DNA from 4 places in the Halomonas sp. MMSF_3323 genome. Region 2 is predicted to be linked to each of the others. Evidence: predicted binding sites of a transcription regulator. Region 2 holds the regulator's gene; each other region holds the start of a gene.
The links. Region 2 encodes sigma-54, which starts transcription at its own class of promoters, with help from an activator protein. Its sites were predicted from a motif close to TGGCACNNNNNTTGCTNT; they were not measured.

Region 1 (7,151 bases), on a different contig from region 2:
CGAGGCTCGACGGCCAGGCGCTGGCCTGGCTCGAAGCCCGCACCGAACCGCTGACGCTTGCCTGATAGCGGGCCTGCTGGTCGGCCGCAGATGCACAGGGGCCCCGCCATGGCGGGGCCCCTTTGCGTAGGCTGCCAGCGCCGTTACATGAACGGGTTCTTGACCACCGGGATGAACATCAAGCGGAAGTTCCAGTCCGCATCCCACTCATCACCGCGGATCACGCTGTGCTGGATCTCGGCGGCCAGGCGAACCGGGGTGCTGCCCATGCGGACCACGTTGGAATAGCCCAGGCCGATCGGGAAGTTGACCTTCTCGCCGCTGTCGGCCTCCCAGTTGATGCGCACGTTGGGTGTCATGCCCACCAGTTCGGTGCCGCTGAGCCGGTAGTTGAGGAAGTACTGCAGATCGGTCTGGCTGGTGTGCTCGCGGTCATCTTCTCCGGCGTAGGACCACCAGTGCTGAGCCAGCAGGCCCATGTTCCAGCCGCCGGGATTGGGCGCCAGGCGCGCGATCAGGGCCGCCGGCCCGGCCTGGAACTTGCCCTGGCCCAGCACATCATGCTCGGCGGTGGGGAAGATCTGGGTCAGCCCCAGGCCCCAGATGACGCCGTCGGCGCGGGCCGGGCCGGCCAGGGTCACCAGGGCGGTGTCACCCAGGCCCTCGGTACGCCCGCGATGGGGGGCATTGCGGCTCCACTCGTCGGGATCGATGTCCAGCGGGCTGCCGCCCCGGGCCAGGGTACCGAAGCTCTCGTCCATCGGAGTCGAGTTGTACTGGAACACCGGGCGCACCACCAGGTTCCAGTTGTCGTCTGCCATCTCGAAGGGGAAGGACATGACCGGCTGGAACTTGAAGGAATTGGACCAGCGACCGTCGAAGTCGTCGCCGTCCAGGTGGGTATAGTCGTTCTGCATCCACAGCATCCAGGCCGATCCCACCGGGTTGGTGGTTTCCTTGGCGATGGCAGCAAGATCCTCGCTGCTGGCAGCAGGCTCGCTGTTGGCCGGTACGGTGCGTGGCGAGGACCGCTCCTGGGCAAGCGAGAGGCTCGAGATGAAAACCAGCGACATGGCCACCAGGCCAAGCCGACGAGAGCGTGAAAGGTTCATGGGGGTAGGCCTCAGAATCGTGACGCTACCCCCGACGCCGAGAGTAGCGGTGCAACGTCGCCACCACTCTAGGCCACCGATAACAGGCTGATGATATGCCCCTTGGGGTAGGCCGGTCCGGGCAGGCTGGTTAAACCGATGCCCCCCGGACTCGCCGCCCCGGCCCGCTCAGACCTCCTGGTCTTCCGCCAACGACGGCAGCAGCACCTTCAGCTTGCGGGTCAAGGTATTGCGCCCCCAGCCCAGCAGCTCGGCAGCCTCGCCCTTGCGCCCGGCGGTGTGCTTGAGCGCGGTCTCGATAAGGATGCGCTCGAAGTCCGGCACCGCCTCCTCGAGCAGGTGGGTGTGGCCGGAGGCCAGGGCGCTGTCGGCCCAGGCGCGGAAGGCTTCACGCCAGTCCCCGCCTGCGGCGCTGTCATCGCCGCCGCGCAGCTCCGGCGGCAGGTCCTCGACCAGGATCTCGCGCCCGGAGGCCATCACCGTCAGCCAGCGACAGGTGTTCTCGAGCTGACGCACGTTGCCCGGCCAGTCCACCCGGGTCAGGAACTCCTCGGCTTCGCGGGTCAGCACCTTGACGTCGGTGGACAGCTCCTTGGCCGCCTCGACCAGGAAGTGCCGCGCCAGCCGGGGAATATCCTCGCGCCGCTGGGACAGCCTTGGCAGGTGCACGCGGATGACGTTGAGGCGGTGGAACAGGTCCTCACGAAAGCGGCCATCGGCGACCAGCGTCTCGAGGTCCTGGTGGGTCGCGGCGATGATGCGCACGTCCACCTTGACCGGCGTATGACCACCGACCCGATAGAACTCGCCGTCGGCCAGCACCCGCAACAGCCGGGTCTGGGTCTCCGAGGGCATGTCACCGATCTCGTCGAGGAACAGGGTGCCGCCGTTGGCCTGCTCGAAGCGCCCCTGGCGACTGGCGCTGGCGCCGGTGAAGGCGCCCTTCTCGTGGCCAAACAGCTCCGACTCGATCAGATCCCGGGGGATCGCCGCCATGTTGAGGGCAATAAAGGGATTGGCGGCGCGGGGACTGTGCTGATGAAGCGCACGCGCCACGCGCTCCTTGCCGGTCCCGGACTCGCCGTTGATCAACACCGTGATATGCGAGTGCGCCAGGCGCCCGATGGCCCGGAACACCTCCTGCATCGCCGGCGCCTCACCGATGATCTCGGCGTCGAGTCCTTCGGGCACGCTGACCGGCCGCTGGCGCTCGCGCACGTGGGCCACCGCGCGTCGCACCAGGGCCAGCGCCTCGTCCACGTCGAACGGCTTGGGCAGGTACTCGAAGGCCCCGCCCTGATAGGAAGCCACCGCACTGTCCAGGTCGGAATGGGCGGTCATCACGATGACCGGCAGGTCCGGGTGCACCTGGCGCACCTTGGCCATCAGATCGAGTCCGTCGATGCCTGGCATGCGGATATCGGTGACCAGCACGTCGGGCGGCTCGGCCAGCAGTCGATCGAGGATACCGTCGGCCCGCTCGACCGCCTCGACCTCAAGGTCCGGCTGCGCCAGGGCGCGCTCGAGCACCCAGCGTATGGCCCGGTCGTCGTCGACGATCATTACACGAGCGGTATCAGTCATGACTCATCTCCAGGGGAATCAACAGACGGAATTCGGTGCGTCCGGGCTCGGACTCGCACTCGATCAGCCCTTCGTGCTGGTGCAGCACCGACTGGGCGATCGACAGCCCCAGGCCGCTGCCCTCGGCACGACCGGACACCATCGGATAGAACAGGGTCTCGCGCAGCGTCTCGGGGACGCCCGGGCCGTTGTCGATCACGCTGACGTCGCAGACCAGACGATGGCGCTGGGCGCCCAGGGTGAACTGGCGGCGCGCGCGGGTCCTCAGGGTCATCACCGGGTTCGGTGTCTCGGACTCGACCAGCGCCTGGACGGCGTTGCGGGCCACATTGAGCACCGCCTGGATCAACTGGGCTTCATCGCCGGTCAACTCCGGCAGGCTGGGATCATAGTCGCGCTCGATGCTCACCCGCGGCTGTTCGACCAGCAGCAGCGCGCGTACCCGCTCCAGCACCCGGTGGATGTTCAGCGGCTCTCGCCGACTCACCCGGTTGGGCCCGAGCATGGAATCGACCAGATCCCGGAGCCGATCCACCTCTTCGATGATGATCCGGGTGTACTCCTTGAGCGCCGGCGTCTGCTCCAGGTCACGCTCGAGCAATTGCGCCGCGCCACGAATCCCCCCCAGGGGATTCTTGACCTCGTGGGCCAGCCCCCGCGCCAGCACCTTCATGGTTTCCTGGCGCGACTGCAGCGCTTCCTCGCGGGAAATTCGCAACAGCCGGTCCCGTGGTTCCATCTCCAGCAGCAGCTCGTCAGGCGACAGCGGCGTCACGGTGTAGTCCACCGTCAAGGGGTCTCCACCGGCGAGGACCAGCCGCGCCTCCCGCTGGGTATAGGGATGCTGCCCGTCCCGGGCACGTATCAGCACCTCGGCGATATCATCCTCGCCGCTGAGCCAGTCGCTCAGCGCCACGCCGGCAACCCGACTGGCGCTGACCGCCAGCAGGGTCTCGGCCGCCGGGTTCATCCAGGTCGGTCGCAGCTCGCCGTCGAGCAGCATGACCGCAGTTGTGAGGTGTTCGATGATGCCAGGCGTCATGGGTCCATCCTGATGGGGCAAAGCGCCCGCTCGATAGAGGCCGCCACGGCGCCAAGCCGGCATGCCATGGTGGCGGTCCAGGTCTCGGCCTCGAGCAGGCGTCAGACAACAACAATCAAAGCAAGAAGCGGGCCAGCCTTGGTGCCAGTGGCACATTCCCGCCGCGCAGGCGCCAGGACGGTGCTTTTGTCGAGGAGGCGGGTCACCGTCGGCGCACCTACGCACCATTTTAGTGCACCAACCTGGTGCAGGGCAGTCTCGCCTGGATCACTGTCCGCACAAGGCCCGCAGATCGCGGGTCAAGGCGGCGCAGGACGAAGGGGGTTGGCGGGAAGCAGGCGGCTGGCGCGCTGTACGTGGATGACGATATCGGCACTGCGTTGACGCACCTCTCCCGACGGGGCCAGCACCACCAGGCCCAGGCGATGCTCGCCACGCTCCAGATTGGTGAGCCACAGTGGGCCGATGCCGGTGACGCTGGTGGCGAGCACACCGTCGACCTCCAGGCCGAGGCGATCCCCCGTCGCCGGAGGCGGGCTGATCGCGGCCAGCACCTTCAATCTTCCCCCGGCCCCCGTGGGCAACACGCTGTCATCCGCCGGAGAGGCGATGGCCAGGACATCGTGGGGCTGGAAGACATCGGCGTCGCTATCCGGGCCTGGTACTGAAGGCGCCGTCGGCCTGGAGGGCGCCGCCACATCCAGCGCAGGGGCGCTGGACAACGGCGGCGGTTCCAGCGCGCGGGCGCCGGCCGAGGGCGTATCGCTGTAGCGCACGACGCCGTCGGGACCGACACTGCGATAGATGGTGCTCGCCGGCACGGTTTCTGCCACCGGCAACGCCAGCCCGGACGCTGCCAGCAAGGCAATGGCCATCAGTGACGGCCGACTCGGCGACGAGGGAGCGCTCTCGCCCCTCTCCCGGCCTGCCCTGCGCGTCCACCGCTGCATCATCGTGATTGCCCTCGCCGACCTTCCCCTGACGAGGATGACGGCAGCCACGACCCGCGCCAAGGGGATCCCTTGCCCAGGCGCAAGGCCCGCGCAAAAAAATCGGCCCCGCGATCATCGCGGGGCCGACGGAACGCACGAGGCGCTATGCCGATCAGCAGCTGTAGTACATGTCGAACTCGATCGGGTGGGTCGCCATGCGCAGACGCTCGACGTCCTCGTTCTTGAGCTCGATGTAAGCGTCGATCATGTCGTCGGTGAAGACGCCACCTTCGGTCAGGAAGCTGCGGTCCTCGTCGAGGGCTGCCAGCGCCTGGTCGAGGCTCTCGGCCACGGTCGGGATGGCCTTGCCTTCTTCCGGCGGCAGGTCATAGAGGTTCTTGTCCATGGCGTCGCCGGGGTGGATCTTGTTCTTGATGCCGTCGATACCGGCCATCAGCATCGCCGCGAAGCACAGGTAGGGGTTGGCGGTCGGGTCGGGGAAACGCGCCTCGACACGCTTGCCCTTCGGGCTTGCGGTGTACGGGATACGGATGGAAGCAGAACGGTTACGGGCGCTGTAGGCCAGCATGACCGGCGCTTCGAAGCCCGGCACCAGGCGCTTGTAGGAGTTGGTAGAAGCGTTGGTGAAGGCGTTCAGGGCGCGGGCGTGCTTGATGATACCGCCGATGTAGAACAGTGCCATTTCGGACAGACCGGCGTACTCGTCACCGGCAAACTGGTTCTGGCCGTCCTTCCAGAAAGACTGGTGGACGTGCATACCGCTGCCGTTGTCGCCGACCAGCGGCTTGGGCATGAAGGTGGCGGTCTTGCCGTAGGCGTGAGCCACATTGTGGATCACGTACTTCATTTCCTGAACTTCGTCGGCCTTCTTGACCAGGGTGTTGAAGGCAACACCGATCTCGTTCTGGCCGGCGTTGGACACCTCGTGGTGGTGCACCTCGACCTTCTGACCGATGGCCTCGAGGGTGTTGCACATGGCACCGCGCATGTCATGGAAGCTGTCCACCGGCGGAACCGGGAAGTAGCCGCCCTTGACCCGCGGACGGTGACCGAGGTTGCCACCTTCGACGGCGCGGTCGGTGGACCAGGCACCCTCTTCGGAGCTGATCTTGTACATGGCGCCTTCGATATCGGCCTTCCAGTGCACCTCGTCGAAGATGAAGAACTCGGGCTCGGGGCCGAAGAAGGCGGTATCGCCCAGGCCAGAGGACTGCAGGTAGGCCTCGGCGCGCTTGGCGATGGAGCGCGGATCACGCTCGTAGCCCTGCATGGTGGCCGGCTCGATGATGTCGCAACGCAGGATCAGGGTCGCGTCTTCGGTGAAGGGGTCGAGGAAGCCGGTGCCGTCCTCCGGACGCAGGATCATGTCGGACTCGTTGATGCCCTTCCAGCCGTTGATGGAGGAACCATCGAACATCTGGCCATTCTCGAAGAACTCTTCGTCGACCTCGGCGGCCGGAATGGTGACGTGCTGCTCTTTACCGCGGGTATCGGTGAAGCGCAGGTCAACCCACTTCACATCATGTTCGTTGATCAGGGCGAGGGTCTTGTCTGACATGTGGTCCTCCAGAGTGGAACTTGTCTCGTGACTCGAGCGTTGCGCAACGGCGCCAATCCCATGTCACCGGTTTGAAACGGGGGATGATCCAGGGAACAAAAGGGGTACCGGGATCCTTTGTAGCACGCTCCCGGGACACTGCCCATGGCAACGTGCGCGACACGATGACACTGCCAACCACAATGCAGATTGCGTGCCAGCATTGCACCAGCATCGACCAAAAAAATCCCAACCCGTTGTTTCGCATCTTTTTTATCCAAACAGACCCTTTGCGCCAGCTTAGGGCACAAAGGCCCATAGTCTTCAGGAGTCGCCGACCAATGCACCACAAAAGTGCAATAAAGACTGTGACGCACCACTTTGGACCTTTGTGACAGGATATATAAACTCTGCCGGGCCGATCGCGAGGTGTCAGCGGGCGCTGGAACCTTTCGCAACGCAAAGATACACTTTATTACGTTCGACTCCGACCGCCTCCCCTGCCGGCCGGCGTCACCCTCCTCGGAGTGTCGTCGTGAAAATCAGCTTGATCATTGATGCCCGACTTACCGGCAAGGAACTGCCTCGCCGGCTCGCGGAAGCTCGCCAGCAGGTCGCCCTCTTCCAGGGAAGAGGCGAGATCCTCGTCATCGACGATGGCGATATGGCGCCACCACTACTGGGCGAACCGGGCGAACACGCCGTCGTCGGCTATCGCCAGGTGCGCAGCAGGCCCGCGCCCATGGGGCGGCGCCTCAATCTGGCCGCCTCCCACAGCAACGGACGCATGCTCGGCTTCTGCCTCGGCCCTCTGGACACCCACTGGGTCGAGCGAATGATGGCAGCCGCCTGCGATGATTCGCGCCCGGTGGTGCGTCCTGCTCGCCCCTGCCCGCTATCGCTGCTCAGCCTGCTGCGACGTA
Region 2 (7,151 bases):
GATATCGGCGTCCTGATCACCGATCACAACGTGCGCGAGACCCTCGATATCTGCGATCGTGCCTACATCGTCGGCGACGGCCAGATCATCGCCGAGGGCAGCGCCGAGTCCATCCTTGCCAACCAGCGCGTCAAGGAGGTCTACCTGGGCGAAAACTTCCGCCTTTAGACCGCAGGGCCGCCCGACAGCCGCAGTCGCCTCAAGCGGCCGCAACACTTGCCAGCATCAGCATCCAAGCGCCGGCCCCGAAAGGGTCGGCCTCACCTTGCACACAGGGCCTCCCTCGAAAGAAGCACCTCCCCCCTACCAAGTTGTTCCACATCGACCTTTTCACTCCCTCCCACAGGTCAAAAAACACCAACTTGGCAAGATGCTTGCATGTCTGATGACTCGTCGTTAGGGTAAAGCCTTTCGACAACACTGGTGGATCCCGACCCATGGCCCTCAAGGCGTCACTGCAGCTGCGCATCGGTACCCAGCTGACCATGACCCCGCAACTGCAACAGGCGATCGGCCTGCTGCAGCTTTCGACCCTGGACCTGCGCCAGGAGGTCCAGCAGGCGCTGGAGGCCAACCCCATGCTCGAACTCGAGGACGAGTTCGGCGAACAGCAGACCAGGGAAGCCGCGGAAGATGACTGGGCGGATCAGATTCCCTCGGAACTCAGTTTGGACAGCGACTGGTCCGACACCTACCAGGACCTGGGCACCACCCCCGCCGGCAGTGGCGAGGCGCCGGATTTCGAGCGCCAGGCAAGCTCCCAGTCACTGCACAGCCACCTGAGCTGGCAACTGGCGATGCTCGACGTCAGCGACCAGGAGCGCCTGATCGCCGAGAGCCTGCTCGACGCGGTCAACGCCGACGGCTATCTCGAGCAGACACTGGATGACATCGCCCAGGGGCTCGAGCAAGACGGTCGTCGCCCCCCTCCCCTCGCCGAGGTGGAGGCGGTGCTGGTTCGGCTGCAACAGTTCGAACCGACCGGAGTGTTCGCCCGCGACCTGCGCGAGTGTTTGATGCTGCAACTGGATAGCCTGCCTCGCGATACCGTCCTGCTGCCCCAGGCCGGACGACTGGTAAGACAGTTTCTCGAGGCACTGGCCAGCGGCGACCGACGTCTGCTGAAGCGCCGGCTAGGACTCGATGACGACCAACTCGACAGCGTCATCGAGCTGATCCGAAGCCTCGACCCACGTCCCGGCAGCCAGTTCGGTGACAGCGATAACGACTACGTCATACCCGACCTGGTGGTACGCCACACCGAAGAGGGCTGGCGCGTTGAACTCAACCCGGATGCAATGCCTCGACTGCGCATCCAGCCCGACTACGCTGCGCTGATTCGGCGCGCGGACAAGAGCCAGGACAACCAGTTCCTCAAGGACCACCTGCAGGAGGCGCGCTGGCTGATCAAGAGTCTGTCCAGCCGCAACGACACCTTGCTGAAGGTCGGCCGGGAAATCATGGTGCGTCAGATCGACTTCCTCGAGCAGGGAGAAGCGGCCATGAAACCGTTGGTGCTGGCCGATATCGCAGACAAGGTGGAGATGCACGAGTCCACCATCTCCCGCGTGACCACCCAGAAGTTCGTGCACACGCCTCGCGGCGTGTTCGAGTTGAAGTATTTTTTCTCGAGCCAGGTCGGCCAGGATGGCGACGCCCATTCCAGTACCGCCATCCGCGCCATGATCAAATCGTTGATTCAAAAGGAACCTGCCCGCAAACCTCTGTCGGACAGCAAACTGGTGGAATTGCTGGCGGAAGACGGCGTCAATGTCGCCAGACGCACCGTGGCAAAGTACCGGGAAGCCATGAATATTCCGTCTTCCAGCGAGCGCAAGCGACTGCGCTGAGGCCTTGCGCTGCGGCGTCGCTAGCCTAGTTATCGGGAAAGCGCAAGCACTTGAAATTTCGCATGACATCTGCGTCTTTCTGCGTAGCGTCGAGGGGGTTTGCAGGATCGGAAAAAGGGTTACAATCAAGCCACCACCCGAAAGAGCAAGGAGCCTGTCATGCAAGTCAACATCACCGGCCACCACGTCGAATTGACCGATCCCCTGCGTGACTACGTACAAGAGAAGCTCACCCGTGTGGAGCGCCACTACGACAACATCACCAACGTCCAGGTGACCCTCTCGGTGGAAAAGGAACGCCAGCTGGCCGCCTGCACCCTTCACGCCGCCGGTGCCGACCTGCATGCCGAAGCGCAGGACGGCGACATGTATGCCGCTATCGACGCCCTTGCCGACAAGCTGGACCGCCAGTTGGTCAAGCACAAGGAAAAATCCCAAGCCCGCGCCCAAGGCGCCGGAATTCGCTGACTCTCATGACATTGGAAGCCATTCTCCCTCCCGAGCGCACATTGTTCGATGTCCCGGGAGGCAGCAAGAAGAGGGTGCTGGAGTTTTTCAGCACCTTCATTGCGCAGAACACCCCGAGCCTGGACAGCCAGGAGGTCTTCAGTCGGCTGATCGGACGTGAGCGCCTGGGCAGTACCGGCATCGGCAATGGCGTCGCCATTCCGCATGCCCGCAACCCCCACTGCAAGGCGCCCATCTCCGGCTTCCTCAAACTCGCGGAACCTGTCGACTTCGATGCCATCGATGGTGAGCCCGTCGATCTGGTGTTCGTGCTGCTGGTACCGGAAGAGGCCGACGACGCCCATCTCGCCCTGCTCGGCCAGGTCGCCGGCGTCATGAACGACGCCGACACACGTCACCGTCTGCGCCACGCCAGCTCCCAGCGCGAGCTTCACGAGCGCCTGCAGGAAGCCATCCGCCAACAGGCGCCGGGGGACGACACTCCCTCCTGATCGCGGCCTTGCCTAGGCCATCAGCAATGGACGCCTGCCCAAGGAGACAGGACATGCAGCTCGTGATCATCAGTGGTCGCTCCGGCTCGGGAAAGTCCGTGGCCCTTCAGGCCCTGGAGGACCTGGGGTTCTACGCCATCGACAACCTTCCCGCGACCTTGCTGGGCGCCCTGGTGGACGAGCTGGAAAACGGTCATTCCCGCCGTATCGCCGTCAGCGTCGACGCCCGCAACCTGCCTGAGGCGCTGGAACGCTTCCCCGCCCAGCTGGCGTCCCTCAAGCAGAGTCCGATCGACTGCCAGGTGGTCTACCTGACCAGTGATGCGCGAATTCTGCTCGAGCGCTATTCCCACACGCGGCGCCGTCACCCCCTGACCCGTGATAGCGACATGACCCTGGCGGAAGCCATCGAGTCCGAGCAGAAGGCCCTTTCGGGTATTCGAGACCTGGCCGATCTGGTCATCGACAGCTCTCGCCTGTCGGTGCACGAACTGCGTTCGCGCATCGCCGAACAGGTCGCCGACCACCGCAGCGGCCAGTTGAGCCTGACCGTGGAGTCCTTCGGCTTCAAGCGTGGCGTGCCGCCGGATGCAGACATCGTGTTCGATGCCCGCTGTCTGCCCAACCCCTACTGGGAACCATCACTGCGTGATGCCAATGGCTGCGATCCCAGCGTCATCGACTTCCTCGAACGCTATCAGGACGTCGCCGACATGAAGCGCGATATCCTCGGCTGGGTGCGCACCTGGCTACCGCGCTATCAGCAAAGCCAGCGCAGCTACCTCACCGTGGCGGTGGGCTGCACCGGAGGACAGCATCGTTCGGTCTACCTGGCCGAGGGAATCGCCTCGGCCCTGGCCGACCAGCATCCCCGCGTCCGTCTACGCCACCGCGAACTCGGCCAGCAACGCCGACTGGACAGCGGAGGACTCTAGGCGTGGCCCGACGCACCCTGACCCTGACCAATCGTCGCGGCCTGCATGCACGCGCCGCGACTCGCCTGGTTACCTGCTGCCAACCCTTTGACGCCACCGTCACCGTCCACCATGGCAGCCGCTCGGGTGACGCCGCCAACATCATGTCGCTGCTGATGCTGGCCGCCCCCTGCGGAACGGAACTGACCCTGGAGGCCGAAGGCAAGGACGCGGACGCGGTGCTGGACGCTCTGGAGGCACTGTTCGACGCACGCTTCGACGAAGACGCCTGACGTCTTCCCTCTCCTTGTTTTGACCGCCACCCCCTGCCTGCCAAGGACGCCATGCAACTGATCCAGACCGGCAAGTACACCGAGGTCCACTACGATCCGGACCAGGACGCCTTCATCAAGACCTTCACGCCCAAGACCAGCGATCGCTGGCGCTACCGCCTGGGCATCCGGCGCTACCCCGGCCACAATTTTCGCTATGTCGCCGGCCGACTGGAGCGACTGGGTATCGCCACACCGAAAATCCTGTCGGCAGAGCGCTATCGCCTGGTCACCGCCAACGTGCACGGCATCGCGCTTAAAAAGCTGGTCCTCGACTCTCCGGAACTGCAGAACCGCTACCTGGACATTCTCGAAGCCTTGTACCGTGACCGTATCCACTGTCGTGGCCTGCACACCGAGAACTTCCTGGTCGTCGACGGAGAGGTAATCGCCATCGATCTGGATGCCTACAAGGCGCCGCGGATCTTCACCTATCCGCGCCGAGAGTTCATCGACTGCCTGAGTCGCTCGCTGAAAAACGACGAGGCGTTCCTGTTCGAGCGCTTTCTCGAACGTGTCGACGCCCAGCATCCCTGAGCCCGGCATCCCTAAGCCCAGCAACCCTGAGAAAGCACCGCTCCTCCTTGCGCCCTCGCCTGCCCCGCTCTACCCCGATTTTCCGGGTACGAGCGCTGGTGTTGGCGACGGCAGCAGCAGCGGTGGTAAACTTTTAACTCGTCACTCAGTTTACCACCAAGCGTCCTTCAGGAGCCGACATGACCTCTCCGGTGTGGCATCCCTACGCCCATCTCAAGACCCAGGCCCCTGCCCCCCGGGTAGTCGGCGGCCAGGGCACCCGCTTTACCCTGGACAGCGGCGAATCATTGCTCGACGCGACCTGCTCCTGGTGGTGCATGATCCACGGCTACGGACATCCACGGCTGGTCAAGGCGATTCAGGAGCAGGCTACCACGCTGTGTCACGTGATGCTTGGAGGACTGACCCACGATCCCGCCGACCAGCTCGCCCGGGAACTGGTTCGCGTCACGCCAGAGGGCCTCAACCACGTGTTCTTCTCCGACAGCGGCTCGGTGGGCATGGAGGTGGCGATGAAGATGGCGGTGCAGTACCACCATCTGCGCGGCCGCCCCAACAAGCACCGCATGCTGTCGCTGATGAAGGCCTACCACGGTGATACCGCCGGCTGCATGGCGGTGTGTGACCCCGAAGAGGGCATGCATTCGCTGTTTTCCGGCTTTCTTCCGAAGCACCATTTCGCCCCGGCGCCGACGGCACCCTATACGGCCACGCCAGAGCAGGTCGCCGCCGACCTCGACGCCTTGCGAGCGGTGCTGGAAGCCCACCACCACGAGATCGCCGCGCTGTTGATGGAGCCCCTGCTGCAGGCCGCCGGTGGCCTCAATATGACCTCTCCGGACTATCTGAAGGGTGCTCGCGCCTTGTGTGACGAGTTCGACGTGCTGTTGGTGTTCGACGAAGTGGCCACCGGCTTTGGCCGCACCGGGCGCATGTTCGCCGCCGACCATGCCGGTGTCAGTCCGGACATCATGGTGCTGTCCAAGGGGCTGACCGGCGGCTACCTTGGCCACGCGGCGACCCTGGCCAACGACCGTGTCCATGACACCTTTATCGGCGACAGTGAGCTTCACGCCTTTATGCACGGCCCGACCTTCATGGGCAATCCGCTGGCCTGTCGCGTGGCACTGGAAAGCCTCAGGGTCTTCGAGGAGGACGACTATCTGGGCCGTATCGCTCGGCTCAACGCCATCCTTGTGCAGGAACTCGCCGGCGACAGTGACCTGCGCGCCCACCCTGCGGTGGCCGACATCCGTGTGCTCGGCGCCACCGGCGTGATCGAGGTGCACGACAGTAAAGCGCTGAAAGGCGCCGCCGCCATCGCCCGTGAACAGGGCGTGTGGCTGAGGTCCTTCGGCAGATGGCTTTACACCATGCCTGCCTATATCACCTCGGATGACGAGATGCGCCAGATCATCAAGGCCATGAAGGCTCCTTTCACAGCAAACGCATAACTTTCACAGCAAACGCATAATTAGTGGGCAGGGTCGGCGCTGACTAGCTCTCTACCAGCCCGCCGGCCTATATCACCTCGGATGAGGAAATTCACCAGATCATCAAGGCCATGAAGGCGCCTTTCACAGCAAACGCATAACTTTCACAGCAAACGCATAATTAGTGGGCAGGGTCGGCGCTGACTAGCTCTCTACCAGCCCGCCGGCCTATATCACCTCGGATGACGAAATGCGCCAGATCATCACCGCAATGAAAGCGCCGTTTCTTTCTGCATAGTCAGGGTCGGCGCTGGCTGGCTCTCTACCAGGCGCTACCACGTTCTACCAGCCCCAGAACAGCAGCCACCAGGCGCCGATCACCGGCGCCTGGGCGGCGAGCATGGGCAGCATGGCCAGAAGTCGACGCGGGCCACTGGCGTAGCGTCCGAGGATGCCCCATCCAAGCCCCGCGCTTGCCAGTACGCCAAGCCCCAGCAACAGCGCCCTGGCGTCATTGGCCCAGTGGATCAGCAGGCCATCGCCTCGCAGCAGGGTCAGGGTGGTCATCGACAGGCCCAGGAAGACGCCGACCGCGGCCAGGGGTATCAGGGCGTAGGACAGGTGCCACAGTCGCTGCCAGCGCCAGCGGCCAAGCAGACGGTTGGTCAGCGACAGCGACAGCGAGACAAGCCCCCCCAGCACCAGGGTCGTGGCACCGATATAGCCCAGCAGCAGGGCTCCATCGAGCAGGGTGAAGACGTCGTTGTGTTCGGGATAGTGGGTCAGCAGCCACCAGGGTGCGCTGGTTTCCAGCGGCCATCCCCAACCGTGCTGATAGAGCCAGACAGCCGCCTGCTGCTTGGCGGCCACGAACCAGGGGCTCGCCGACCAGTGGAATGCCCCCACCGCGATGCCCAGCAGGCCGAACACCACCAGCACGAACTCCCACAGGGTCGCGGGTCGCTGAGGCGGTGGCGACACCACCTCGATGCCGGGCGCCCTGAGCTCGAGATGGATAGCATCCTTGTAGCCTGAACAACGCGAGCACAGATGGCAGTCACTGGCGCTGTCCAGCTGCTTCAGCGGGATCAGCACCGGGCAGTCCGGAGCCCGACTTCTTGACACC
Region 3 (7,151 bases), on a different contig from region 2:
GAACATCGGACGGTAGTGCACCGGCTGGGGTGTCGGGATAGAGGCATTGGGGTCGCCCATGGGGGCCATGGCGATCATTCCCCCCTTGAGCACCAGCGCCGGCTTGACGCCGAAGAAGGCCGGATCCCACAGCACCAGATCGGCAAGCTTGCCCACCTCGACTGAACCGATCTCATCGGCCAGGCCGTGGGTGATGGCGGGGTTGATGGTGTACTTGGCCACATAGCGGCGGGCACGCAGGTTGTCGGCGCCACGTTCTTGATCTTCCGGCAGTAAACCACGCTGCACCTTCATCTTGTGAGCGGTCTGCCAGGTCCTGCACACCACCTCACCGACGCGTCCCATGGCCTGGGAATCCGAGGCGATCATCGAGATGACGCCGAGGTCATGCAGGATGTCCTCGGCGGCGATGGTCTCGCGGCGAATGCGCGAATCGGCGAAAGCCACGTCCTCGGGAATATTGGGGTCGAGGTGATGACACACCATCAGCATGTCCAGGTGCTCGTCGACGGTGTTCACCGTGTAGGGCCGGGTCGGGTTGGTCGACGACGGCAGCACATAGTCCTTCGAGCAGGCGGTGATGATGTCCGGTGCGTGGCCGCCCCCGGCGCCTTCGGTATGGTAGGTATGGATGCCACGCTGCTTGAACGCCGCCAGGGTGTCCTCGACGAAACCGGACTCGTTGAGGGTGTCGGTGTGGATCGCGATCTGAACGTCGTAGCGCTCGGCCACGCTCAGGCAGGTATCGATGGAGGCCGGGGTGGTACCCCAGTCCTCGTGCAGCTTGAGCCCCATGGCGCCCGCTTCGATCTGGGCCTCCAGCGCCTCAGGCAGGCTGGCGTTGCCCTTGCCGAGCAGACCGATGTTCATCGGCAGGCTGTCGCAGGCCTTGAGCATCTGATGGATGTGCCAGGCCCCCGGCGTGCAGGTGGTGGCGTTCGATCCGGTGGCAGGCCCGGTACCGCCCCCCAGCATGGTGGTGATGCCGCTGGCCAGGGCCTCGTCCACCAGCTGCGGACAGATGAAGTGCACGTGGGCGTCGATGGCGCCGGCGGTGAGGATCTTGCCCTCGCCGGCGATGACCTCGGTGCCGGGTCCGATCACGATGGTGACGTCCGGCTGGGTGTCTGGATTGCCGGCCTTGCCGATGGCGGCGATGCGACCCGCCTGAAGGCCCACGTCGGCCTTGACGATGCCCCACCAGTCAAGGATCAGGGCATTGGTGATGACGGTGTCCATCACCGTCTGGTCGAGACGCTGGCTCTGCCCCATACCGTCACGAATGACCTTGCCACCACCAAACTTGACCTCGTCGCCGTAGTGGGTGGCGTCCTTCTCTACCTCGATCCACAGCTCGGTGTCTCCCAGGCGCACCCGGTCTCCGACGGTGGGGCCATAGATGTCGGCATAAGCCTGACGACTGATCTTCATCGGGCGTCCTCCTGGCCGCTGTCGCCGCTGGGTGCACCGGCATCGTCCAGCGCGCCCATGACTTCACCGCGAAAGCCGTAGATATGACGACGTCCGGCGAAGCTCACCAGGGTGACCTCACGGCTCTGCCCCGGCTCGAAGCGCACCGCGCTGCCGGCGGCCACGTCCAGACGAAAGCCCCGCGCCCTGTCGCGATCGAACGCCAGTGCCGGGTTGGTCTCGGCGAAGTGATAGTGGGATCCGACCTGAATCGGTCGATCTCCGCGATTGGCCACCTCCAGCGTGACCCTGTCGCGACCCTCGCACAGGGCGATGTCACCGTCCTTCAGTTGGTATTCTCCGGGGATCATCCCGCGCCCTCCCTATTGGTATCAGCGTATGAGCCTGTCGCGTCGCCCCCGGATCAAGCCGGGGCCTGGCAGCGTCACGAGATCGGGTTGTGCACCGTTACCAGCTTGGTGCCGTCGGGAAAGGTGGCCTCGACCTGCACCTCGTCGACCATTTCCGCCACCCCTTCCATCACCTCGTCACGCCCCAGTATCTGGCGCCCTCGGCTCATCATCTCGGCCACACTCAGGCCTTCCCGGGCACCCTCCATGATCTCGCAGCTGATCAAGGCCACCGCCTCGGGATAGTTCAGCTTGAGCCCCTTGGCGCGTCGCCGCTCGGCCACCAGGCCAGCGGTAAACAGCAAGAGCTTGTCCTTGTCACGCGGTGTCAGCTCCATCCTTTCATCCTCGATGTTGGTCAGGGTGGCCAGGGGTCGCCTGTCCCGCCCGGCATGACATTCAGGTAAACCAGATGCGTGGCACACAGGCCTCGCGATCCATCAGCATCGGACGCAGCAACGTCCAGGCCGCCTCGCACAGCGACCAGGCCTCGCGCCGCGAGTGACCGAGGTAGCGCAGCAGCAGGACGCCATCACGTACGGTGACGGCCCAGCGCTCGGCTTCACCAGCGCCGGGACTGCCGGCAAGGTCATTCCCTCCCTGCCCCAACCCTTGGCGCAGACGTTCGATCGCCGCGGACTCGTCTTCGAGCCCGACCGCCCACAGGGTTGCCTGGACGCTGCACCCTCGCTGCCCCCAGGCGCCGTGAAAACGACGATGGTCAGGGTCGAGGGGCTGGCGCTCGATCCACAGTGGTCGTCCGTCCCGGGATAACCGGAAGCGCTGTTCGAGGTGGCCGCTGGCAAACGGCAGATCACTGGCCGGCCGGCCCAGCGCCAGCACCTCCCAGCCCAGGCAGCGGGCGCTGCCGGAAAGCTCGATCTCGGTGGCCTGCACCCCTCGCGAGCCGTCGAAGGCGATGGTTTCCTGGGGCAACCACTCGATCAGCCCGCCCTCCTCGACCACCAGATGAGTGCGCTGGGACCAGGCCACGGCGTTGCGGTCGGCCCGATACAGCTTGTTGGCCGCCGGTGTGGTCAGCAGCGCCCGCGCGCCCGCGCCCACCCGCGCCTGGATATCCAGGATATCGCCGCTGACCAGCCCCCCCGGGGGATGCAGCAGATAGACGTGGCAGGTGCCGTCGCGGCCTTCGGGGTAGAAGGGACGCTGCACCCGCAGGGGGCCGCGATGATCCACCCGATAGAGGCGAGTGGCCTGGCCATCATGGCGAAAGCCGAGATCGAGGCTGGCCTCCCAGCGCCGTCCCGCGTCGAAGCGATGGCCGTGCCGATCGGTCGAATCCTGTGTTGTCTGCGCGCTCATGGCTCTCCCGGGCGGTCCGTCGAGTCGGCGTGGCAAGCGAAAGTAAAAAAGGCCACCACCATTGCCCAATCAAGGTGCAAGCCCCGTACCAGCTTCTCGAATCTCTATTTTTCTACTTAATTTTCAATTTCTTATAGAACAACCAAGGATTGCACCAGAGAAAAGCACGCCTTTGGTCGCGCACAAAAAAAGTGCGCAACCTTACGATTGCGCACCATTGATGTGCAGCGATTCATCCTGATTGACGCGCTACCGCTCAGACGGTCAGGTAGTGCTTCACCACGGCGTCGTCGAGCTCACCGATATCACCGACGGCGACTCTCCGCCCGCGATCGAGGATGGCGAAGTGGTCGGCGAAGCGACGGGCAAAGGGCAGTTTCTGCTCCACCAGCAGCACGGTCAGCCCATCATCGGCGATCAACCGACGGATGACTTCGCCGATCTGGGCGACGATATTGGGCTGGATGCCCTCCCCCGGCTCGTCGAGGATCAACAGCTTCGGCTCGATCACCAGGGCGCGCCCGATCGCCAGCTGCTGCTGCTGACCGCCGGACAGATCGCCGCCACGCCGGTGACGCATCTCCTTGAGTACCGGGAACAGCTCATAGATCCGTTCGGGCACCTGGCGCAGGCCATCACCACGGGCGGCAAGGCCAGTGCGCAGGTTCTCCTCCACCGTCATCAGCGGAAAGATCTGGCGTCCCTGGGGCACATAGCCCACGCCCAGGCGTGAGCGATCCTCGAGGCGACGCTTCTCCAGCGCGACACCGTCGGCGTAGTGAAGCTCACCGCCGGTGATCGGCACCTCGCCCATGATCGCCTTCATCAGGGTGGTCTTGCCGACGCCATTACGACCCAGCACACAGGTACAGGCCGCCCTGGGCACGTCGAGATCGAGATCCCACAGGGTATGGCTCTCGCCATAGAACTGATTGAGCCCGCGAATGCTCAGCATCGATCCACCTCCTTGCCTGTCTCTCGCGCCCACCGGCCGCAGACCTTCGCCCACAGCGTGGCCAGCCTGCCGCGGGATGCGCCGTCCGCCCAGTACAGCGCTCTTACCGAAGACTGCTGAGGTACCCGCTCCAGTCCGATCATGCCGCCTCCTCGTCGCCACCCAGGTAGACCTCGATCACCCTGGGGTCGCTTGCCACCTTGTCCATACTGCCCTCGGCCAGTACCGAACCCTGATGCAGCACCGTCACCGTGCGGGCGATCGAACGCACAAAGCCCATGTCGTGCTCCACCACCACCACCGAGTGCTTGCCGGCGAGGCTCAACAACAGCTCTGCGGTACGCTCCATCTCCTGCTCGGTCATCCCCGCCACCGGCTCGTCGACCAGCAACAGTCGAGGGCGCTGCATCAACAGCATGCCGATCTCGAGCCACTGCTTCTGTCCGTGGGACAGGATGCCCGCCTGGCGGCGACTGAGCGACGCCAGGCCCACCGTCTCGAGCACCTCCTCGATTCGCGCCAGCACCTCCCCGGTCATGCGCGCCTTGAGGGTCGGCCACAGACTCTTGTCCATGGCCATCGCCAGCTCGAGGTTCTCGAACACCGTCAGCGCCTCGAACACCGTGGGCTTCTGGAACTTGCGTCCGATGCCGAGCCGGGCGATCTCCGGCTCGTTCTTGGTCAACAGGTTGTGGCGGCTGCCGAACCACACGCTGCCCTGATCCGGGCGCGTCTTGCCGGTGATGATGTCCATCATGGTGGTCTTGCCGGCCCCGTTGGGGCCGATGATGCAGCGCAGTTCGCCGTCGTCGATGGTCAGGTTGAGATCATTGATGGCCTTGAAGCCGTCGAAGCTCACCGACACGTCCTCGAGATAGAGGATCGGGCCGTGGCGTACGTCGACCGGCGATTGTTCCGGGACCAGGAAGTCGAAGACCCGATCGCGATCGGCCAGGCTCTGAAGAAAGCTCATGAGGTGGCCTCCCTGGGGGTTGCATCCAGCGTGTCGGTTGGCGTGTCGGTTTGCGTGTCACTGTCATCGTCGCTGCCTTGCTGGCGAGAGCGTGACAAAAGCCCGGCGATGCCCTGGGGCAGCAGCACCGTCACCAGCACGAACAGCGCACCGAGCGCGAACAACCAGGCCTCCGGCATCACCCCGGTGAACACGCTCTTGGCGTAGTTCACCGCCAGCGCACCGATCACCGCGCCATAGAGGGTGGCACGGCCACCCAGCGCCACCCACACCACCACCTCGATGGAGAACAGCGGCGAGAACTCGCTGGGGTTGATGATGCCCACCTGGGGCACATAGAGGGCGCCGGCGACCCCGGCCAGCATGGCCGAGACGACGAACACGAAAAGCTGATAGCGCTCCACCCGGTAGCCGAGAAAGCGGGTGCGGGACTCGGCGTCGCGCACCGCCACGCAGACCCGCCCAAGCTTGCTGACCACGATGGCTCGACACAGCAGGAAACCCAGCGCCAGCGCTACGCCGGATGCGATAAACAGCCCCAGTCGTGTGGCGTCGGCGGACAGGTCGAAGCCCAGCAGTTCCTTGAAGTCGGTCAGGCCGTTGTTGCCGCCAAAGCCCATCTCGTTGCGGAAGAACGCCAGCATCAGCGCAAAGGTCAGCGCCTGGGTGATGATCGACAGGTAGACCCCGGTGACCCGCGAACGGAACGCCAGGAAGCCGAACACCAGCGCCAGCAGGCCCGGCGCCAGCAGCACCATCACAAAGGCAAAACCGGCCATGTCGAAGCCAAGCCAGTACCAGGGCAGGCTGTCCCAGTCGAGGAATACCATGAAGTCCGGCAGCAGCGGATCGCCGTAGACACCGCGGTCGCCGATCTGGCGCATCAGGTACATGCCCATCGCGTAGCCGCCGAGGGCGAAGAAAGCGCCATGGCCCAGGCTGAGAATCCCCAGGTAACCCCAGACCAGATCCACCGCCACCGCCAGCAGCGCATAGCACAGGTACTTGCCCAGTAAGGTAACGGTATAAGTGGAGACGTGCAGCGGGTGCTCCGGCGCCAGCAGCAGATTTGCCGCCACCACCAGCGCCATGGTGGCACCGAGCACCGCCAGGAAGATCAGGGTCGACCGCTCGCCGAACGGGCGAGCCAGCCATAGTCGGGATGATGGCATCGCTCAGCCCTCCGCCGCGCGGCCCTTCTGGGGAAAGAGTCCCCTCGGGCGCTTTTGAATGAACAGAATGATGAACACCAGCACCAGGATCTTGGCCAGTACCGCCCCGGCCCAGGGCTCCAGCACCTGATTGATCACCCCCAGCGAGAGCCCCGCCACCAGGGTGCCCCACAGATTGCCGACCCCGCCGAACACCACCACCATGAAGGAATCGATGATGTAGTTCTGGCCGAGGTTGGGACCGACGTTGGTGAGCTGTGACAGCGCCACCCCCGCAAGGCCAGCCACCCCCGACCCCAGCGCGAAGGTCAGGATGTCGACGCGGGTCGCGCGAATGCCCATGGAGCGTGCCATGGCACGATTCTGCGTCACCGCGCGTACCTCCAGCCCCAGCCGGGTGCGGCGCATCACCAGCATCAGGGCGGCAAACACCAGGATGGCGAAGCCCAGCACATAGAGGCGATTGAGGGTCAGCGACAGCGCCTCGTTGATCACCAGCGAGCCGCTCATCCACTCGGGCGTCACCACGGTACGGTTGAGCGGTGAGATCAGGGTGCGCACCAGCTGCTGCAGGATCAGGCTGACGCCGAAGGTCGCCAGCAGGGTTTCCAGCGGACGCCCCTTGAGGAACTGGATGACGCCTCGCTCGATGGCCACACCCACCAGCGCCGCCACCAGAAAGCCCGCCGGAATCGCCAGCAGCAGCGCAAGCCCCGGCTGCCCCGGCAACAGCTGCTGCATCGCCCAGGTGGTGTAGGCCCCCAGCATGATCAGCTCGCCGTGGGCCATGTTGATCACCCCCATGACGCCGAAGGTGATAGCCAGGCCGATCGCCGCCAGTACCAGCACCGAGCCCAGCGACAGACCGAAGTAGAGCGTCTCGGCGGCGCGGTTGAGCTTGAGCGCCT
Region 4 (7,151 bases), on a different contig from region 2:
CCAGCCCGATGGTCGCTACCGCTGCGTCGACGACACCTGCGCTACGCTGCTGGTCAAGTGCCACAACTATTCCGTGGAAGGGGTCTGCAACCGCATGATCACCATCGAGGAGGCCAACCGTGGCATGACGCTGTGTGACTGCTGTCGCCACAACCAGGCCATCCCAGACCTGTCGGTGCCCGGCCATCGTGAACGCTGGGCCAAGCTCGAGAGTGCCAAGCGCCGGCTTTTCTACACCCTCGACCTGCTGGGGCTACCCCACGAGGTAGATGGCCGCCGCGCCAACCCGCCGCTGGCCTTCGCCTTCCTCGCCGACGAAGTGGCGGCAGAAGGCGACTGGCACTCCAGCGACGAGGGCATGCCGGTGTTCACCGGTCACGCCGGCGGACTGATCACCATCAACGTCAAGGAAGCCGACGACGTCGAGCGCGAGCGCCTGCGTAACGACTTCAACGAGGCCCACCGCACCCTGATCGGCCACTTCCGCCACGAGATCGGACACTATTACTGGGAGTTGTTGATCAAGAACCGGGACGAGCCAGCCTGCATCGAGGTATTCGGTGACCACAACAACCCCAGCTACAGCGAAGCCCTCGATCGCCACTATCAGCAGGGACCACCGAATGACTGGCGCGGCCGCTTCGTGTCGGCCTACGCCACCATGCACCCCTGGGAGGACTTCGCCGAAACCTTCGGCTTCTACCTGGACATGGTCGCCATCCTCGATACCGCCGGACACTTCGGCATCACCCCCACCGGCTTCGACGAGGACCTCGAAGCGATGTTGACCACCTTTCGCCGCCTGAGTCTCGGCTTCAACGAGATGAACCGCGAGATGGGGCTGCTCGACCTGGTGCCGGAGGTGATCACCCCGACCATCGCCTGCAAGCTTTGCTATATCCACGATATGGTGCTGGCGGCGCGACGACAGCAGTAAGCCGCCCGTCTTCCCACCTAGCACCACCATGCGGCCCTCTTTCCAGAGGGGCCGCAATGCTTGGCAATATCCGGCTTGGCGAGATCCGGCTTGGCTAGGTTCAGCAGTGGCTCAGGGCAGGCGGGCCATGGGATACCTGGCCCGCCTGGCTTCACGCCTGGTCGCTGGCCGCCAGTAGCTCGCCATCGCCCAGGTCATCGAGGGTCGGGAAGTAGGTGCGGGCGATCGCCGTATGCAGCTCGGCAAAGCCCTGCTGCAGCACGTCGATAAAGTCGTGCAGGGCCTCGGGGGAGCGCACCAGGGCACGGACGTCGGCCTCGGCCACATCGGCCAGCACCAGCGTTGCCGTTGCCAGGGCGCGTTCGTGGCGAGGCAGCGAGCGCAGCGCGCGAATGCTGTCCTTGAGACTGCGCGACACCGAACGCGGGAACAGGGAGTCCTGCACCAGGAAACGCAGCACGTCGGTGGCCCTGACCCGACAGCGCACGTGCTGTCGATACATCTGGTAGGCCGTCAATGACTTGAGCACGCTCATCCACTGCAGGTGCTCGAACGGACGAATCTCGTCGCTGTCACGCTGCAGCAGGTTGGCCGAGCGCACATCGATGATGCGGGTGATCATGTCGGCCCGTTCGAGCTGGCGCCCGAGCATCATGAAGGTCCGTGACCCACCGTAGCTGAGGGTGCCCTCGATCAACCCGATCAACGTCTGACAGCCACGAATCACCAGCTTCAGAAAGCGCTCTCGGCGTCCCGGGCCGAGGCCCGCATCGGCGTGGGCACTGGCGGTCATGTAGAGCTGGTTGATTTCTTCCCAGACCTCCCGCGGTACCACGTCCCGCGTGGTGCGCAGATTCTCGCGGGCCTGGGCAAGGGCGGACAGGATCGAGCCGGAGTAGCGTCGGTCGGCACACAGGAACTGCACCACGTTGCGATCGTTGGGCTCGTCGTAGAGGGTCTCGAACACCTCGGCGCCCCCGGTGATATCGACCATCGCCGCCCATCCCAGCGGTTGGCGGTAGGGCATGTCCAGCATCAGGTGACTGGAGACGTTGATCAGCCGGGCGGTATCTTCGGCACGCTCGATGTAGCGGGCCATCCAGTACAGGTTTTCGGCGACTCTGGAAAGCATCAGCATGGTCTCAGTCCTCCCCCGTCTCGACGATCCAGGTGTCCTTGCTGCCGCCCCCTTGGGACGAGTTGACCACCAGCGAGCCCTTGACCAGGGCCACACGGGTCAAGCCACCGGTGGTGACGTAGGCGCCGTCCTGGCCCGACAGGATGAAGGGACGCAAATCGACGTGGCGCGGCTCGGGCCGGCCATCGAACAGCGTGGGGGTGGTGGACAGGTTCAACATGGGCTGGGCCATGTAGTTGCGTGGGTTCTCCTGGATCAGCCTGGCGAAGGCATCACGCTCGGCCTGGGAGGCCTGGGGGCCCATCAGCATGCCGTAGCCGCCGGACTCGTTGGCGGGCTTTACCACCAGTTCATGCAGGTGCTCCAGCACATAGCGGCGGTCTTCCTCGAGCATGCACAGGTAGCTCGGCACATTGGGCAGCAGTGCCTCCTGATCCAGGTAGTACTTGATCAGTTTCGGCACGAAGGCGTAGACCACCTTGTCATCGGCGACACCGGCCCCCGGGGCGTTGGCCAGCGCCACCTTGCCGCTGCGCCAGGCCCGCATCAATCCGGGCACGCCCAGCACCGAGTCCTTGCGAAACGCCTCCGGGTCGAGGAAGGCGTCGTCGACGCGGCGGTAGATCACGTCCACACGGGTCAGCCCCTGGACGGTGCGCATGTAGACCACGTCGTCGTCATCGACCAGCAGATCCGGGCCCTGGACCAGTTGCACACCCATTTGCTGGGCCAGGTAGGCGTGCTCGTAGTAGGCCGAGTTGTAGATACCCGGGGTCAGCACCACCACCTGGGGATCGTCCCAATGGCGTGGCGACATGCCCGCCAGCATGTCGTAAAGCTGGGGCACATAGTCGTCCACCGGATGAATCTTGCCCGAGGCAAACAGCTCCGGCAGCACGCGCTTGGTCACGTTGCGATTCTCGAGCATGTAGGACACCCCGGACGGTATCCGCAGGTTGTCCTCCAGTACGTAGACGGTGCCGTCGCCACCACGCACCAGATCGGAGCCGCAGATATGCGCCCAGACCCCGTGGGGCGGATCGATCCCTACACACTGGGGGCGAAAGTTGACGGATTGCTCGAGCACCGCCGCCGGCAGCACGCCATCCTTGACGACCTTCTGGTCGTGGTACAGGTCGTCGATGAACAGGTTGAGCGCCTCGACCCGCTGCTTGAGGCCTGCCTCGGTGCGTCGCCACTCGTCGGCGGGGATGATGCGAGGCACGATGTCGAAAGGCCAGGCGCGGTCGATCATGCTGCCCTCGGAATACACCGTGAAGGTGATCCCCATGGTGCGAATGGCGATCTCTGCTGCGTTCTTGCGCTCTTCCAACTCGTCAGGGGCAAAGCCCGCGAGCACGTCACACAGCATCTTGGCCGCCTCCCGCGGCATCCCGGGCGTCGCCACCAGTTCGTCATAGAACCCTGCGCAGTCGTACTGCTGCCAATCCACATGGCTCATCGGCACACCCTCGATTGTTTTCGGCATCCGGCGACCCGACCACGACGATGGCACCCCCGCCTTCGACCGTACCGGGTCCCTCCTTGCTGTATAGCAAGCCCTGTACCAGACCGCCGAGAATAGGCCGCAGCGCCGAGCCTTCTCGCCGAATGGGCTGGCGCAATTGAGCAATTTGGACAAAAAGCGACCACTTGCTCCTGCCGAAAGTGCCCCACGAACCAGCAAGAAGGGGCAGCGAGCACCGATCTGGTGCAATCATGGCGCCCCCCGGCAAGCGCGGGCGGTAGCCCTCGGCAGCCCTTGCAGAAGCCGGTCGATGGCACCTGCTGCTGACGACGCCCACCTTTCGGGCTTGAGAGAAAGGCAGGAGTCGGGTACATCTTGTCGCCACGGTTCGGGGGGGATATCGTCACCTTCTGCAACATTCGCCGACACCCAGGAGCCTCCTCGCTTCCCATGCCTGCCTCTTCTCGTTCCGCACTCCCTGGCTCGTGCGCACCGCTGTCCTGCCCTGCTCAAGACAGCGGCGCCAGGCGGTGCCGTCTGGCCAGCCTTGTCAGGGGTGGCACGGCGGGATCCGGCAGATGATCTATCGACTTCGCCACACCACGCGCTACCACTACAGCGAGATCGTGACACTCAGCGAGAACGAGGCCTGCCTGATACCCCGTGAGATGGCCTACCAGCAGGTTGCCTGGGCGCAATTGTCGATCTCGCCGGGCGAGTCGCTACGCCAGAGCCGACAGGACGCCTTCGGCAACCATATCGCGCTGTTCGCGGTCGACACCCCCCATACCCAGCTCGAGGTCACGCTGGAGGCGCAGGTCATGACCTCGCCTCGCGCCACACCGCCGCAGGCCATCATTAGCTGGGAGCGGTGTCGAGAGCTGTTGGCAGACCGCCACCAGCCAGGTTTCCGCGAAGCACAGCCGTTTCTTGAAAACTCCGCCTATATCGAGCGCCGCCCGCTGCTCGCCGCCTGGGCCGAAGACTGTTTTCCCGCTGGTGGCGATCTGGTGGACTGCGTGGAGCGCTTGAACCGTCGCATCCATGAGGAATTCCGCTACGACAGCGAGTTCAGCGACATGGAGACGACACCGTCCCAGGTGCTCCAGCATCGCCGTGGGGTGTGTCAGGACTTCGCTCACCTGGCCATCGCCACCCTGCGCTCGGTGGGTCTGGCCGCGCGCTACGTCAGCGGCTATCTCGAGACTCGACCGCCTCCAGGACAGCCTCGACTGATGGGCGCCGACGCCTCCCACGCCTGGTTCTCCGTGCTAATACCCGGCTGGGGCTGGCTCGACTTCGACCCCACCAACGGTGTGCGCGCCGGCGAACGACACCTGTTGCTTGGCTGGGGCCGCGACTACGAGGACGTGGCGCCGCTCAAGGGCGTGGTGACCGGTGGTGGGCGCCAGCGCCTCGAGGTGGAAGTGGACGTTGTTCCCGCCGGGGAAGTCGCGGCCACCTGCCCGACCTCCGCCAGCCCTGGCGATCACCCGGCAGCGCCGATATCCGGCTGATTCGCTGTCCTTTATATTGCGCAGGCTCTGCCCGGCCTTGCCCTGCCCACCGTGTTCCAGGAGAGATTCCATGCAGGACCTGTTGATCTGGATTGCCACCGGCTTCGGCCTGGGCTATTCCCCCTGGGCGCCGGGGACGGTCGGCTCCCTGATCGGACTGCCGGTCGCCTGGTGGCTGTTCCGGCTGCCGCTCGGCACGCGCCTGGCCGTTACCCTGACGCTCCTCGTGCTGGCCGTTCCCGTCTGCCACTTCGCTTCGCTGTGGCTGGGCGGCGGCGACCTGCCCCAGATCGTGCTCGACGAATGGGTGGCCCTGCCCATCGCGGTGCTGGCCTTCTCGCGCTACCGACGGCGCATCATCCTGCCGCTGGGCTATCTACTGTTTCGCCTGTTCGATATCTCCAAGCTGTCCCCGGTACGCGAGATCGAAGGTATTGGCGGGGGACTCGGCATCGTCGCCGACGACGCGATGGCTGCTCTGTACGCCGCCCTCACCCTGATACTGCTGGTGCGCCTGACCCGCCGCTACTGGCAACGAGACCCCGAGCAGTCCTCATAAGCCAATAGCGGCCTGCCAATGCCGGGCGGCGCTTCCTATATCCACAGCCCTGACACAAAAAAACCGCCCTCGACGGGCGGCCAAACGGGACAGGGATCTATCGAAACAGTGACCGGGGGACCTCGTGCCCGGCCTCTGACGTCCAGTGCAGCAGATGTTGCACTGGCGTCACTCACTCAGCCTCGGTTATTCAGGAATCAGCACGCTGTCCACCACGTGGATCACCCCATTGCTGGCCTTGATGTCGGACTCCACCACGGCGGCATTGCCTACGCTTGCCGAGCCTTCCTGGGCGTCGATGGCCATGTCGGTTCCCTGCAGGGTGGTCACCTCGTATGACTCCTCCAGTGACACTTCTCCTTCCACCATGTGGTAGGAAACGACCTCGACCAGACGTCGGTGGGAGGCCTTGTCGTCGCTCATCCACTCATCGAGCTGTCCTGGCTGCAGGGTACCGAAGGCTTCGTTCGTTGGAGCAAAGAGCGTATAGGTTTGATCTCCCTGTAGCGGCTCGTCGAGGCCAGCCTTCTCGACAGCATCAAGCAATGTCGAGAAACGTCCGTCGGCCTGGGCGACTTCGAGCAGATTGCGTGAGGGATCCTGCTGTTGCTGCTGATCCGCTTCGGCCACCCCGCCAGCGAGCAGCGCTACGCCGAGCACGCAGCTCGGCAGGAACGACGTTGCGGCAGACATTGCTTTTTTCATGCTCTCGCCTCCTTGCGGTGATTGCTCCGAGATGTCGCGTCGCCACTGCACGCCTCCCGGGAACCTCTCTGTCGGGGCTGTTCAACCAGGACGACGCAATTCATGTACAAAAACTAGATCAAGAACAAGTAATGTACAAGAAAAAGTTTTACGACAGCTTTCGCCACTCTGATCATCAAAGCGTCATCTTTTGACGTCATGATATGGGCGCTGCTCGGAAAGACGGTAATGACGGCGAAATGCCGATACGCTTCCGGCGACAGAAAACCTATACAATACTTGCATATCAAGCCTGGCGATGAGAACCTTTCGTACCGTTGAGGCTCGGCCAGGAGGGCCATGCGCAGCCTCGCTTCCACAACGGAACGAACGACGGCACGTCATGCGCCAAGGAGGGCGACCCGTGTACTACCCGATTTCCTGTACCCGCTGTGGCCACGACCTGGCCAGCACACCGGGACCTGTAACGGCTCAGCCCAATGACTGGGAAGAGCTGAACTGCACCGAGTGCGGTGAGTTTCATGCCACCCTGGGCGCCTGGGAAGAACAGCAGACGCCCGACCGCCTGCGCTTTCTCAACAAGTCTCGCAGCCTGATGATGGCCATGCGACGTGAGCACGATGCCTTGATCGAGCAGCAGCACACCAAGGGAGAGCGAGTCGCATGATCACCGTCACCCTGGACCTGAGCTGCACCATCTGTGGCCACTCCCGCTTCACGCTGCCTGTTGGTCAAGACGACGGCGACAGCGTTCACTGCGCCAACTGCACCGCCTACAAGTGCAAGGCCATGGACCTGGAGCGCGCGCTGATGGCGACCCTGCCACC

Region 1: the regulator sigma-54 is predicted to act here: its motif matches at 3,856-3,873, upstream of glnL (nitrogen regulation protein NR(II)).
Region 3: the regulator sigma-54 is predicted to act here: its motif matches at 3,217-3,234, upstream of RBB39_RS08555 (urease accessory protein UreD).
Region 4: the regulator sigma-54 is predicted to act here: its motif matches at 3,628-3,645, upstream of RBB39_RS17115 (circularly permuted type 2 ATP-grasp protein).

Annotation. Positions count from the first base shown of each region.
Region 1 covers NZ_JASHIT010000028.1:28,380-35,530, reverse strand. The annotation lists gene RBB39_RS14690 (aminopeptidase P family protein) at 1-65, shown strand, start outside; gene RBB39_RS14685 (hypothetical protein) at 144-1,112, opposite strand; gene ntrC (nitrogen regulation protein NR(I)) at 1,281-2,696, opposite strand; gene glnL (nitrogen regulation protein NR(II)) at 2,689-3,738, opposite strand; gene RBB39_RS14670 (DUF4124 domain-containing protein) at 4,038-4,613, opposite strand; gene glnA (glutamate--ammonia ligase) at 4,843-6,249, opposite strand; gene RBB39_RS14660 (glycosyltransferase family 2 protein) at 6,764-7,151, shown strand, end outside.
Region 2 covers NZ_JASHIT010000022.1:60,203-67,353, reverse strand. The annotation lists gene lptB (LPS export ABC transporter ATP-binding protein) at 1-168, shown strand, start outside; gene RBB39_RS12610 (RNA polymerase factor sigma-54) at 438-1,850, shown strand; gene hpf (ribosome hibernation-promoting factor, HPF/YfiA family) at 2,010-2,318, shown strand; gene ptsN (PTS IIA-like nitrogen regulatory protein PtsN) at 2,324-2,809, shown strand; gene rapZ (RNase adapter RapZ) at 2,863-3,744, shown strand; gene RBB39_RS12590 (HPr family phosphocarrier protein) at 3,747-4,016, shown strand; gene RBB39_RS12585 (hypothetical protein) at 4,068-4,592, shown strand; gene bioA (adenosylmethionine--8-amino-7-oxononanoate transaminase) at 4,772-6,046, shown strand; gene RBB39_RS12575 (4Fe-4S binding protein) at 6,368-7,151, opposite strand, start outside.
Region 3 covers NZ_JASHIT010000013.1:24,015-31,165, forward strand. The annotation lists gene ureC (urease subunit alpha) at 1-1,431, opposite strand, end outside; gene RBB39_RS08545 (urease subunit beta) at 1,428-1,781, opposite strand; gene ureA (urease subunit gamma) at 1,856-2,158, opposite strand; gene RBB39_RS08555 (urease accessory protein UreD) at 2,220-3,143, opposite strand; gene urtE (urea ABC transporter ATP-binding subunit UrtE) at 3,400-4,098, opposite strand; gene urtD (urea ABC transporter ATP-binding protein UrtD) at 4,238-5,071, opposite strand; gene urtC (urea ABC transporter permease subunit UrtC) at 5,068-6,243, opposite strand; gene urtB (urea ABC transporter permease subunit UrtB) at 6,247-7,151, opposite strand, start outside.
Region 4 covers NZ_JASHIT010000036.1:12,073-19,223, forward strand. The annotation lists gene RBB39_RS17105 (putative zinc-binding metallopeptidase) at 1-937, shown strand, start outside; gene RBB39_RS17110 (alpha-E domain-containing protein) at 1,089-2,075, opposite strand; gene RBB39_RS17115 (circularly permuted type 2 ATP-grasp protein) at 2,080-3,537, opposite strand; gene RBB39_RS17120 (transglutaminase family protein) at 4,122-5,060, shown strand; gene RBB39_RS17125 (phosphatidylglycerophosphatase A) at 5,131-5,619, shown strand; gene RBB39_RS17130 (fasciclin domain-containing protein) at 5,806-6,324, opposite strand; gene RBB39_RS17135 (hypothetical protein) at 6,728-6,991, shown strand; gene RBB39_RS17140 (hypothetical protein) at 6,988-7,151, shown strand, end outside.